Regions from separate parts of the Erwinia papayae genome, predicted to be linked through region 1. Evidence: predicted binding sites of a transcription regulator. Region 1 holds the regulator's gene; each other region holds the start of a gene.
What was found. Region 1 encodes Fur, which represses iron uptake genes when iron is present. Its sites were predicted from a motif close to ATAATAATGAGAACNACTATCAA; they were not measured.

Region 1 (3,161 bases):
CAATCATGGCAGTGGCTACCTCAGCCGTGAAGATTATATCGAAATAGTAAAATACGCGGCAGCGCGGGGTATTCAGGTGATCCCTGAAATAGATATGCCGGCACATGCGCGTGCAGCGGTGATCTCTATGGAAGCGCGCTACAACCGACTGATGAAGGAAGGCAAAACGGCTGAGGCATCTGAATACCGTTTGCTGGATCCGACCGATACGTCTAATACCACCTCAGTACAGTTTTATGACCACACTAGCTATCTGAATCCTTGCCTGGATTCTTCCCTGCGCTTCAGTGACAAGGTGATTGGTGAAATTCAGGCGATGCACCGCGAAGCAGGACAGCCGTTGCAAACCTGGCATTTTGGTGGTGATGAAGCCAAAAATATTCGCCTCGGTACGGGCTATTCTGATGTCAGCAACCCTGTGGCAGGGACCGGGCGTCATGATATGAGCCGGGAAGATAAGCCCTGGGCAAAATCTCAGGCGTGCCAGAAAATGATTGCCGATGGCAAAGTGGAAGATATGGAACATCTGCCCAGCTATTTCGCAGCCCAGGTCAGTCAACTGGTTAAGCAGCATGGCATTGAAAAAATGCAGGCATGGCAGGATGGTCTGAAGGATGCTGAAGGGGCTAAAACATTTGCCACTGAGCGAATGGGAGTCAACTTCTGGGATACCTTGTTCTGGGGAGGGTTTGATTCCGCTAATGACTGGGCCAACAAAGGCTATGAAGTGGTTATCTCTAACCCGGATTACGTCTATATGGATTTCCCTTATGAAGTCAATCCATTAGAGCGCGGCTATTACTGGGGAACTCGTTTCAGCGATGAGCGTAAAGTATTCAGCTTTGCCCCGAATAATTTGCCACAGAATGCTGAAACCTCAGTGGATCGCGATGGCAATACCTTTAGTGCCAAATCAGATAAGAGCTGGCCCGGAGCGTATGGATTATCTGCACAGTTGTGGAGTGAAACCGTCAGATCTGATGAGCAGATGGAATATATGATTTTCCCGCGTATGTTATCCGTGGCTGAGCGTGCATGGCATCGTGCTGCCTGGGAACAGGATTACCAGGCAGGAAGAGAGTATGTGGGTGGGAAAACCACCTTTGTTGACCAGCAGGCACTGCTGAAAGACTGGCAGCGCTTTGCCAATCTGCTGGGGCAACGAGAGCTGGCCAAACTCGATAAAACCGGAATCCACTACCGACTGCCTGTACCAGGAGGAAAAATAGTTGATGGTAAGCTCGAGGCAAATATCGCGCTGCCTGGTCTGACCATCGAATACAGCCTTGATGCAGGCAAAAACTGGCAACGCTATGATGCCACTGCACAACCTGCGGTAAGCGGTGATGTGATGGTCCGCTCGGTCAGTCCGGATGGAAAACGTTACAGCCGTGCTGAAAAGCTTTGATGGTCAGGTTCACAGGCTGACTTCAGTTGTTTTTTTGTTATCAGTATTAAAACGCCAGACTGGCGCCTTCGTTACCGGGCGCCAGCTTTAATGACAGTGAAAACAGGCCATCTGTCATCTTTCACATTTCGGAAGAAAAGCGGTGTTTTACTTCAGGGAAGCACTGACTATGAGGCTGATTGACAGAAATATGAAGCAAATCACCTGCAAAGCAGGTGATTTATTTAATCGTCATGCAGTGTTTCGTCTTCGCGGCAGTCGCCTGTTGCGCAATGGCCGTAGAGATAAAGACTGTGGTTGCTGAGCTTGATACCGTGGCGCGAAGCGATATCACGCTGACGGGATTCAATGGATTCGTCACTGAATTCGATCACTTTGCCGCAGTCCAGGCAGATAAGGTGATCATGATGGTGCTGTTGAGTAAGCTCGAAAACGGACTTGCCACCTTCGAAGTTGTGGCGGGTGACGATGCCTGCATCATCAAACTGGTTAAGCACACGGTAGACCGTTGCCAGACCAATTTCTTCGCCCATATCAATCAGGCGTTTGTACAAATCTTCCGCACTGACGTGATGGCACTCTGGTTCCTGAAGCACTTCCAGAATTTTCAATCGGGGAAGCGTGACTTTCAGGCCGGCCTTCTTTAATGCGGTGTTATTGTCAGTCATGCGGATATTGTCCTGTTACTTTGCTTGTCACTAAGTGGCTGAAAAACCCTGAACATCGGCCTAAACAAAAGCTAAGCTACCCAGTATAGAACTGATGTGTCGAAATGAAAACCACCGGAAAGGCGCAGAACCGCCGCAGAGGGCAGGGCAAAAACCTGTACATCCGGGGGAAGCAACGACACCGTGCGGGTTTACATTTCGCTCTGTTTCCGGCTTGACGCACTCCAGGCAGATACCCGAAGCGCGAAGGGTCGATGGCGATATTGTACAGTGTTGCAGATGAAAGTTACAAAAATGTTCCTATTATATTCATAGGAAAAAACCACAGATATGTTGCGTGATTGGCATCCTCAGCAGAGGAGCAAATCAGGCTTCAAGAATCTCTTTAAGCTGTAACTCTTCGTAGATCTGTTTAACCCACTTTTCAGTGCGTTCATTTGTCAGCTCAGGCTGGCGGTCTTCATCAATGGCCAGACCAAGGAAATGCGTGTCATCTGCCAGCCCTTTAGAGGCTTCAAAATGATAGCCCTCAGTAGGCCAGTGACCGACAATCACTGCGCCATTTGGCTCAATAATGTCGCGAATGGTGCCCATCGCATCGCAGAAATATTCAGCATAATCTTCCTGATCGCCACAGCCAAACAGCGCCACCAGTTTGCCGTTGAAGTCAATTTCTTCCAGCGTCGGGAAAAAGTCGTCCCAGTCGCACTGCGCTTCGCCATAGTACCAGGTTGGAATGCCCAGCAGCAGAATATCAAAGGCTTCAAGGTCTTCTTTGCTGCTTTTAGCAATATCATGAACTTCCGCAACCTCATTACCCAGCTGCTTCTGTATCATTTTTGCAATGTTTTCCGTATTGCCTGTATCGCTGCCAAAGAAAATGCCTACGATTGCCATGAGTTTAATAACCTCTTGAATCTTAAAAAGGGACGGCTGATCTGAAAATATTAGCGGCAATGATAGCAGACCGCATCGGGTGGATAAATGAGGAATCCTCCCGCATTTGTCGCTTTGTGCTCTGTGCCGTGGAATTCTCTGAGGCCGACTTGCTCAACATGATGAATTGACCAGTTGCGTCATGATCA
Region 2 (3,161 bases), on a different contig from region 1:
TAATGATTGCCGCGTTGCTGGCCCTGCCGGTGCTACCGCTGTGGGCATTCTCCTCCGGCTCCTTCACTATCGGGTTGGGCGCATTTCTGATGCAGTTTATGGTGCAGGGCGCATGGGGCGTGGTGCCCACTTATCTGACCGAGCTGGTCCCGGCGAACACCCGTGCTGTGCTGCCTGGTTTTGTCTACCAGTTAGGAAACCTGATTGCTTCAGTGAATGCCTCGCTGCAATCACACATTGCCGAAGCGCACGGCAATAACTACGGCCTGGCGATGGCGATCGTCGCCGGGACCGTGGCGATATTAATCACTCTGCTGGTGGCCTTCGGGCGGGAGACGAGGGGCGTGGCAATTTCATCTGGCAGTGAGGCAGAGAAAGCTTCTCACTGAGGGAATAACTGAAAGCGGATCCGGGCGATCCGCTTTTCCTGTGCGTCAGCCCGGTAGCTGGCAGACATCCACCCAACTGGCGGACGTCAGTTTCGCCAGCTGTTCCGGTGAGATTCGCACCGCGCTGTTAATCGATCCGGCGGCGGGCAGCACTTCAGCAAAATCCCGCAGCGAGACGTCACAAAACACCTGCAATGGGTTTTCCAGACCGAACGGGCAAACGCCGCCAACGGGATGTCCGGTCCAGTTAACCACCTCATCGGTACTCAGCATCCTGGCTTTACAGCCCAGCATCTCTTTCAGCTTGCGGTTGTCGAGGCGGGCATCGCCCCGGGTAACAATCAGGATGACGCGCTCTTTGACCTTCAACGATAACGTTTTGGCGATTTGCCCCGGTTTCACGTGATGCGCGCGGGCGGCAAGCTCGATGGTGGCGGTGCTTTCCGCCAGTTCAATAATGCCAATTTCAGGGGCGTGTTCGGCAAAGAACTGCCGTACTGACTCCAGGCTCATGCTTATCTCCCTTTTTCAGAACGGCTTAAGCTGCCACAGAGTCGGCTGACTGTAAACGGGAAGACGAGGGATCAGAGTGGATTAAGGGTGCAATTGCCACAACGCTGAACGTTGGGCAGGCGGTAACGCTGGCAGCAGGTGCGGCGCTGCATCTCGCCGTCACGGGGCAGCATGGTGCGAAAGAACGGATTGTCGGAACCATCCAGCAGGGTGCGCGAGAAGAAATAAGCCTGCTCCAGTTCCTGGCGCAGCGGCTCACCCGTGAGTGGAGCCAGTTCACCCAGAAACCAGTGGAGAGCAAAGCCGGTATTGCTCCAGATAAGTTTGCCGTTAATGCCGTCATGCTGTGCAATGCCATTGACCACCGGGATCAGATGGCGCTGAATCAGGCGGTCAACACGCTGTCGCGGTGACAGGTAACGCGCTGTTTCATCCTCGCGCACATCAAACCAGAAAACGGCAGGGCGGCCCGTCTCGCTGAACTCGACCTGGCAATGTTGCGGAGAGATATCCAGCGCACGTGTTTCCAGCAGCAGCGCCATGATCATTGGCGGCATCACCAGGCCTAGATACCACTGCGCCCAGAGTGACTGTAACGGCTTGTTTTCACGTTCCATCTGCGGCTGTTCGCGGTACATATAATCACCGTAGCGCGCGTTGAGCCTGGCGAAATTTTCTGTTGAGGACCAGGCGCTGAGAGTCATACTGCCAGCGGGGGGCTGTTCACCAAGCCTGATCGAATCAAGGAAATAAGCACGATGTTCACTGAATAACGCCCGCAACGAGGCTGCCAGCGGGCGGTTGCTGTGCATAAAAATCAGCGGGTGTGAACCATACTCAGATGCCTGACGAACAGTGGTGGTCATAGGGTATCCAGTTTGAATGGAAGTGCAAAAACAAATGATAATCGTTCTTGATTCTATCTGAGGGGGAGCGGACAGACAAGCGTCTGGCAGAGGGTATGGTCGACGGCCGCGAAAGTCTGCCGTTCTCATTTACTGTAGTGGCATAAAAACAGGATTATTTTTTTGATTGCTGCGAGCTGCCTTCCTGGTGGAGAAAAAAGATTATCAGCTTCAGACGAAAATGAATTTACCGCGGATTTGACGCGCTTTAAGACGTGGAGAAATTATTTAAACGCTACCGCAGGAGCATTTAATTCAGTAATGTCATGCTCAGGTTTATTAGAAAAAATAATAGTTCGGGGCATTTTTGCGGTAATTTGGATTAAGTATAAATAGTAAATTCATTTAATAATTCGGCCAGCTTCATCTGTTAATGGCTCAAAGGGTATCTGCTGGCTGACTCAACCCGCTTTTCACAATATCCCGGTAGGATAAAATAGTATTGCGCCCACGATTTTTTGCCAGATAAAGCGCCCGGTCGGCGTTAGCCAGCGCGCTGTCGAAATCTGTAGCTTTCATCTGTGCGTAACCCGCGCTGACCGTTACGTGGGTGGCAACCCGGTCATTAAAACGATGGGGAATTTCCAGATCGAGAACCGACTGGCGTATCCGTTCCGCCAGCTTGTGGGCTATTGATTCATTAATATTGGTCATCAGCACCAGAAACTCCTCACCGCCATAGCGCGTGACCACATCACGCGAACGCACCGCATCACGGATAGCTGCTGACACTCTGGCCAGCGCCTGATCGCCCATCGCATGACCGTAATTATCGTTATAGGCTTTGAAATGATCGATATCCAACAACAGTACAAAGTGATTGCCGGTGTCGGGAATATTTTCCAGCCGGTTCTTCAGTCCGCGACGGTTATACAGGCCGGTCAGAGGATCAATCATACTGAGTCCACTGTACTTTTCTTTATCTGCATACAGCTCGTGGACCAGGCGGCGGGTAAAAGTATCGCCACGGTGTTGCATCAGCTGATGCAGCGTCACGCCGATTAATGGCAGAGCGATAGTAAACAGGATCATCAGGATATTCTGCCCGTGATCCAACAACAGCACCGCCACCGAAGAGGGCGCTATATGCAGACAAAAAGCGGGTAAATGATTACCCAGAGCGATAACGCTGATAAAAAATACGCCAATCAGACTGAGCATCAGAAAACTGCTGTCAAAATAAAACACTAACTGGTACTTCGCGACAATTTGCCACACCCAAAGTAATCCGGTTAATAACGATACAATATTTAATACCGGAAATTCACCTTTAGGCCTTAAAAATATCCAGAGCAATAATCCGGAACTGAACACGGCCAGGATCAGTGTAGGTGTAATATAGCTGAAGGCGATT
Region 3 (3,161 bases), on a different contig from region 1:
CCGACGCTGACGCAGGCGGGTTATGCGCTTGGCATTCTGCTGCTGGCACCGCTGGGCGATCGCCATGACCGACGACAGATTATTGCTCTGAAAGGGCTGCTGCTGGCCTGCGCGCTGGTATTCAGTGCCAGTAGCAGCGGGATCGGTATGCTGCTGCTTGCCAGCCTTACGGTGGGGATTGCCGCCACCGTGGCACAGGATATTGTTCCGGCCTCTGCCCAGCTCTCTCCCGCCGCACAGCGCGGTAAAACCGTCGGCAGCGTAATGACCGGGCTGCTGCTGGGGATCCTGCTGTCCCGCGTGCTGAGTGGCTTCGTGGCCGCGTATTTTGGCTGGCGCAGCATGTTTATCGCCGCAGCGGTGATGGTTACCGCCATCACCCTGGTGCTGTGGCGCAGCCTGCCGTCAATGCCTCCGGCTACGCAGATGCGTTATCCGGCGCTGCTCTCTTCCATGCGTCACCTCTGGTGCCACTATCCTGCGTTGCGGCGCGCTACGCTGTCCCAGGCGCTGCTGTCGGTCGGGTTCAGCGCCTTCTGGTCGACGCTGGCGGTAATGCTGCATGACAGCTGGCAGCTGGGCAGTGCAACAGCCGGATCCTTTGGCCTGGCAGGGGCTGCGGGTGCACTGGCGGCACCGCTGGCCGGAACACTGGCCGATCGTCGTGGTCCCCGGCGGGTCACCCTGATTGGCACGACGGTCGCTACCCTCTCCTTCGCACTGATGTTCCTGCTGCCGTGGCTGCCTGCTCCCTGGGCGCTGGCGGTAATTGTCCTCTCGGCGATTGGCTTTGATTTTGGTGTGCAGTCGACGCTGGTGTCGCACCAGTCGATCATCTTCAGTCTGGAGCCTGCTGCGCGCAGCAGGCTGAATGCGCTGATGTTTACCGGCGTATTTATCGGTATGGCGGCAGGCTCCGCTGCTGGCAGCATCATGCTGGAGAAAACCGGCTGGACAGGCGTGGTGTCACTGCTGACGCTGAGCGGCCTGGGCAGCATGATGGTGCGCTGGCGCGACAGGACCCCACCAGCTGTGGCCCGCCAGCCTGCGGCCGGGTCATAACCCGACTGCGGTAACCCTGTCTGCTGACCAGCAGCACAGAGAAACCTGGCGATCAATCGAGCCGCAGCAGCACCGCCCGCTGACCGGGAACATCGCCGGGTCAGGCAGAAAGGGATTGCAGCGGCTCTGGCAACACCAATCAACGGAAAATGCCCGGCCCGCAACACCTTTCCGCAAGGGATAATGTCGAACGACGAATAAAATTATCGCTTTTTCTGCCTTCGGCACTTCTGCTGATTATTTTTAAACAGAAGTCATTTTATAAATCCGGCAAAAAGACCATTCTGAGTGGTTCAAATTGCTGCGTATTAATAATAAGAATGGTTATCAAAAACATTTAAAAAACGGAATGTCTGCCAATAACAGAGAGAATAATTATCACTTATCTTTCACTGCGTTAATTCGCCCGAAAATGACATAAAAAGGTTCTTAAAGAGTTTTTATTTTAGCGACAGCCGTGCATAATGCGCCCAATAATACCGTTAATAAAATTCACCGCGAAAAAAATATGGAGCCGCTATGCTGACCAGCGAAATGACCGCCAAACTGAACGACCAGTTAAATCTGGAATTCTTTTCCGCCAATCTGTATCTGCAAATGAGCGCCTGGTGTGCTGATAAAGGTTTTGAAGGTGCGGCTGCGTTTATGCGTGAACACTCCGCTGAAGAGATGCAGCACATGCAGCGGCTGTTTAACTACCTGAGCGATACCGGATCCATGCCGGTGCTGGGCACCATCGCTGCGCCGCCAGTGACCTTTAATTCACTGAATGAGGTGCTGGAACAGGCCTACCATCACGAAAAACTGATCACCAGCAAAATCAATGAGCTGGCACATGCCGCGATCACCACACAGGATTACTCCACCTTTAATTTCCTGCAATGGTATGTGGCTGAACAGCATGAAGAAGAGAAGCTGTTTAAATCCGTGCTGGATAAACTGGCGCTGGTCGGCAACAGCGGTGAAGCCCTGTTCTTTGTTGATAAAGACCTGATGAAAATGAGCAGCACCAGCAATCCGCAGAGCTGATGATAAAGGGCGGCCGCCGCCGCCCAACAATCCCGCATACACCCGGTAAGTAGCCAGGCTCAGGGGCTGACTCCAGTTAAATAATGGGCAACGGGCCTGATCCACTCTTGTTGCGTGCTATTCAACTTTATGGGGGCGGTACAGGTAAGTCACCGGGCTTTTCCCGAATTATTTAAATGGATAAATATTCAGCTTAATTTTTTAATCTGGGATAATGCAAATGTCTCACATAAATTTTCTACCATATCAACCTTTGTGGTTAAATTAGTAGCATTCGCTTTCTTACTTTGTGATGAATGGTCGGTATTTAAAGATGCAACAGCATGTGCATGGCTTGTTTTTTCAGTTGAGACACCCATGATTTTAATTACTCCTGCAAATGTTATTGAATTCAAAGCGTATCAATTTCTCCAGACTGAATCTTTCAAAAAAGAACACGCCATCACGATGCCACAGAATGAAAACTACGCTTTTCCTTATAATCTCTGTAAGGCGTCATAAAGGCTGACACTGGAGCCCCTGGCAATTTTTTCATTGCCTGTAATGCCTTGCTGGCCTGTTTTCTGTAAATGTTCTTTGACCCGCCAGAAATTATCGCCACCTCAGAAAGGATAATTTCAGCGAAGTTATTGTTGAAAATTCCCGATCAACGATAATGGAAAAATCGCGTGGTGGCTGGCGAATTAATACGCACTAAAATCAAATGTAACGTTTCCCCAACCTCACTCAACGTTAATCTCTGGGATGTTGGCGATGGTAACAAGGCTAAAAGAGAAGCCTCTTACTGTTCTGATAATATTAAAAAATGGTAAACACTGAAAAAAAATGACGCTTTTTCCTGTCGATAATAACCGCAAAAAAACGCACTGATATTTATTATTCAGGATGGAATGTAGGGCATGGAAAAGACGGAAATAAATAAAACTCTCGGGCGAAGAATAACGCATCCCGACAGGAAGAACGATGCTGACGACAAATGTCTGAGCGAAAAGGCAGATATCCTGTGCCATACCGGCCTGGCGATGGCCGGAATAACACCTCAGAGACTGGCCCACCAGGTGTTATTGTCG
Region 4 (3,161 bases), on a different contig from region 1:
GAAATTCCGGCCATGGTTGGCAGAAGCGTACGTACGAATGCCAGAAAACGCCCAATCAGCAACGCCATCAGGCCGTGGCGGTGAAACAAATTCCAGGCCCGCTGGTGGTAATGGACCGGCAGGTGCAGCAGCCAGCCTTTCACTATCGGCGTATTGCCCAGCCAGCGGCCCTGCAAATAACTTAACCAGTAGCCGAGACTGGCGGCGAGCGTCAGGATCGCAATGGTCGGGACAAAGCCCATCGCACCCCTGGCAATCATCGCGCCAGCCAGCAGTAACAGACTGTCTCCCGGCAGGAAAGCGGCAGGCAGAAGGCCATTTTCCAGCAGCAGCGTGACAAACATAATTCCATACACTATCCAGATGACTTCCGGACTGGCCAGGGTGGCAAAATCCTGTCGCCAGAGCGCCTGAACAATCTCGTGTAAAACAGCCATTTCGTATCCTGTTTACTGCGTTGAGCGGCTAATTGTACTCATATTCTGACCGTTGCGCGTTGACGCGATTAACGTTTTATTACGTATTTATCTGGCGTTTTTCAGGCCGGGCAGTCTGCGAGACGATCGAAACCCGCCGCCAGATCGGCAATCAGGTCGTCAACATTTTCCAGTCCGATATGCACCCGGACCAGCGTACCGTGAAAATCAACCCCGCCTGCCGGGCGGATAGCCGTCAGTTCCTCTGGTTGATTGGCAAGAATCAACGACTCAAACCCTCCCCAGGAATAGGCCATGCTGAAGTGCTCAAAATGATCCAGATAAGCGGCCAGCTGCTGGTCACTGAGGCGAGACTTCAGAACGAAAGAGAACAGTCCACTGCTGCCAGTGAAGTCCCGTTTCCAGAACCTGTGACCTTTACACTGCGCTAACGCCGGATGGTTGACCACCGCTACCTCGGGCCTTGTCGCCAGCCAGTTTGCCACCTGCAAACCGCTCTCCTGATGTTGGCGAAGTCGTACCGCCAGGGTTCTCAGCCCCCGGCTTGCCATATAGGCGGTATCGGCATCTACCATCTGTCCCATCAGATAAGAATTCTCCCGCAGCTGCGCCCAGCAGCGGGAGTTGGCGACAGCGGTACCGATCATCGCGTCAGAGTGGCCGATAAGATATTTTGTTCCCGCCTGAATCGAGATATCAATCCCCAGCGCCAGCGCCGGAAAAAGAATACCGGCCGCCCAGGTATTGTCGATAATCATCACCGCCTCAGGCGCTTTGCTGCGCACTGCGCTAACGATGGCGGGGATATCCTGGACTTCCATAGTGATGGAAGCAGGCGATTCGAGAAATACTACACGGGTGTTGGGTTGCACCAGCTCAGCAATTTCTGCGCCGCTACAGTGATCAAACCAGGTGGTGGAAACATTCATTTTGCTGAGGATCTTACTGCAAAAATCCTGCGTGGGCTCATACACTGAACCGGCCATCAGCACATTATTACCGGCGGAAACGAAGGCGAGAATGGCGTTTGCCACCGCCGCCGCACCACAGGGATAAAGTACACAGCCCGCGCCGCCTTCCAGCTCTGTCATCGCTTCCTGTAAGGAGAAATGGGTGAGCGTGCCGCGACGGCCATAGAACAGTTCACCCTCAGCGCGCCCTGAGGTGGCACGTTTCTTATCGGCCACGCTGTCAAATACCAGAGAGGAGGCGCGTTGTATAACGCTATTCACCGCTCCCTGGGTGTAGCGTTTACGCCGTCCGGCGGAAATCAATGCCGTTTCAATCTTTCTGCTGTTCATGCTGATACTCAGTTAATAAATGGTGATATGTCGCTAACGTTAACACGCCAGCGGAAGAGGGGAAATTGGCAGCCTGCTCAGTGACAAAGATTCAGCAAAAAATGACCCGGCGCTGCCCTGTCGGACGGTGAAAATGTAAAAAATGGCAACCTCTGGTCAAATAGTAATGATAACCACTATCAATTCGTTTTTGATTTGGTATGATCTGCGCTGGCTTTTTTTTCCCGTTTTTCCCTGGAGAGACAGCGTGACGAATGATTTGATGCAGACGGATCTTTCCGTCTGGGGCATGTATCAGCATGCAGACATCGTGGTGAAAGTGGTAATGATTGGTCTGCTGCTGGCGTCGGTTGTGACCTGGGCCATCTTCTTTCGCAAAAGTGCCGAACTGACTTCAGCTAAACGCCGTCTGAAGCGTGAGCAGCAGGCGCTGAACAACGTCCGTTCGCTGGAAGAAGCCGCTGACACAGCTGCCAGTTTCAGAGCCAACAGCCAGAGCAGCCAGTTGTTGAAAGAGGCGGAAAATGAGCTGCTGCTGTCGCAGGGCTCGGACGATAACGACGGTATCAAAGAGCGCACGGCTTTCCGCATGGAGCGTCGCGTGGCCTTTTTCAGCCGTCATGCCGGTCGTGGTAACGGTTTTCTGGCAACTATCGGTGCCATCGCCCCCTTTGTCGGACTCTTTGGCACCGTATGGGGCATCATGAACAGCTTTATCGGTATTGCCCAGACCCAGACCACCAATCTGGCGGTGGTTGCGCCGGGCATTGCAGAAGCGCTGCTGGCAACGGCCATCGGTCTGGTCGCCGCCATTCCTGCGGTGGTTATCTATAACGTCTTTGCCCGCATGATTGGCAGTTACAAAGCCATGTTGGGTGATGTGGCGGCCCAAATCATGCTGCTGCAAAGTCGCGATCTTGATCTCGCCGCCAGCAACGAAAGTCAGCGCCCACATCCCGCGCAGAAACTGCGGGTGGGGTAAGCATCATGGCTATGCGATTGAATGAAGATGTTGACAGCAACGGCGAAATGCACGAAATCAACGTGACGCCGTTTATCGATGTCATGCTGGTGCTGCTGATTATCTTTATGGTTGCGGCCCCGCTGGCTACGGTGGATGTCCGCGTTAATCTGCCTGCCTCAACCAGCGCCCCACAGCCGCGTCCGGAAAAGCCGGTTTATCTGTCGATCAAAGCCGATAAGCAGCTGTTCATTGGTAATGATGCTGTCACCGCCGCATCACTGGTGGAGAAGCTGAGTGCTGAAACCCAGGGTGATAAAAGCACCACCATTTTTTTCCAGGCTGATAAATCAGTTGATTATGAAACGCTGATGGGGGTTATGGATAAACTGCGTCAGGCGGGCTATCTGAAAATTGGTCTGGTGGGCATGGAAACCAGCGGCAAATAATTTGCTGAAAAAC

Region 2: fhuF (siderophore-iron reductase FhuF) is a predicted target of Fur. The motif match lies at 1,803-1,825, and genes of this name have one in related genera.
Region 3: ftnA (non-heme ferritin) is a predicted target of Fur. The motif match lies at 1,371-1,393, and genes of this name have one in related genera.
Region 4: exbB (tol-pal system-associated acyl-CoA thioesterase) is a predicted target of Fur. The motif match lies at 1,899-1,921, and genes of this name have one in related genera.

What each region holds. Positions count from the first base shown of each region.
Region 1 covers NZ_JBZCHT010000009.1:1,851,426-1,854,586, reverse strand. Annotated here, with positions in the region: gene AC3RPL_RS13590 (beta-N-acetylhexosaminidase) at 1-1,408, shown strand, start outside; gene fur (ferric iron uptake transcriptional regulator) at 1,633-2,076, opposite strand; gene fldA (flavodoxin FldA) at 2,443-2,973, opposite strand; gene ybfE (LexA regulated protein) at 3,127-3,161, opposite strand, start outside.
Region 2 covers NZ_JBZCHT010000013.1:1,385,495-1,388,655, forward strand. Annotated here, with positions in the region: gene AC3RPL_RS22615 (MFS transporter) at 1-389, shown strand, start outside; gene AC3RPL_RS22620 (YbaK/EbsC family protein) at 435-902, opposite strand; gene fhuF (siderophore-iron reductase FhuF) at 974-1,768, opposite strand; gene AC3RPL_RS22630 (GGDEF domain-containing protein) at 2,186-3,161, opposite strand, start outside.
Region 3 covers NZ_JBZCHT010000013.1:225,386-228,546, forward strand. Annotated here, with positions in the region: gene AC3RPL_RS17165 (MFS transporter) at 1-1,062, shown strand, start outside; gene ftnA (non-heme ferritin) at 1,582-2,091, shown strand; gene AC3RPL_RS17175 (hypothetical protein) at 2,280-2,450, opposite strand.
Region 4 covers NZ_JBZCHT010000013.1:266,305-269,465, reverse strand. Annotated here, with positions in the region: gene AC3RPL_RS17360 (DedA family protein) at 1-437, opposite strand, end outside; gene metC (cystathionine beta-lyase) at 539-1,738, opposite strand; gene exbB (tol-pal system-associated acyl-CoA thioesterase) at 1,986-2,720, shown strand; gene exbD (TonB system transport protein ExbD) at 2,726-3,148, shown strand.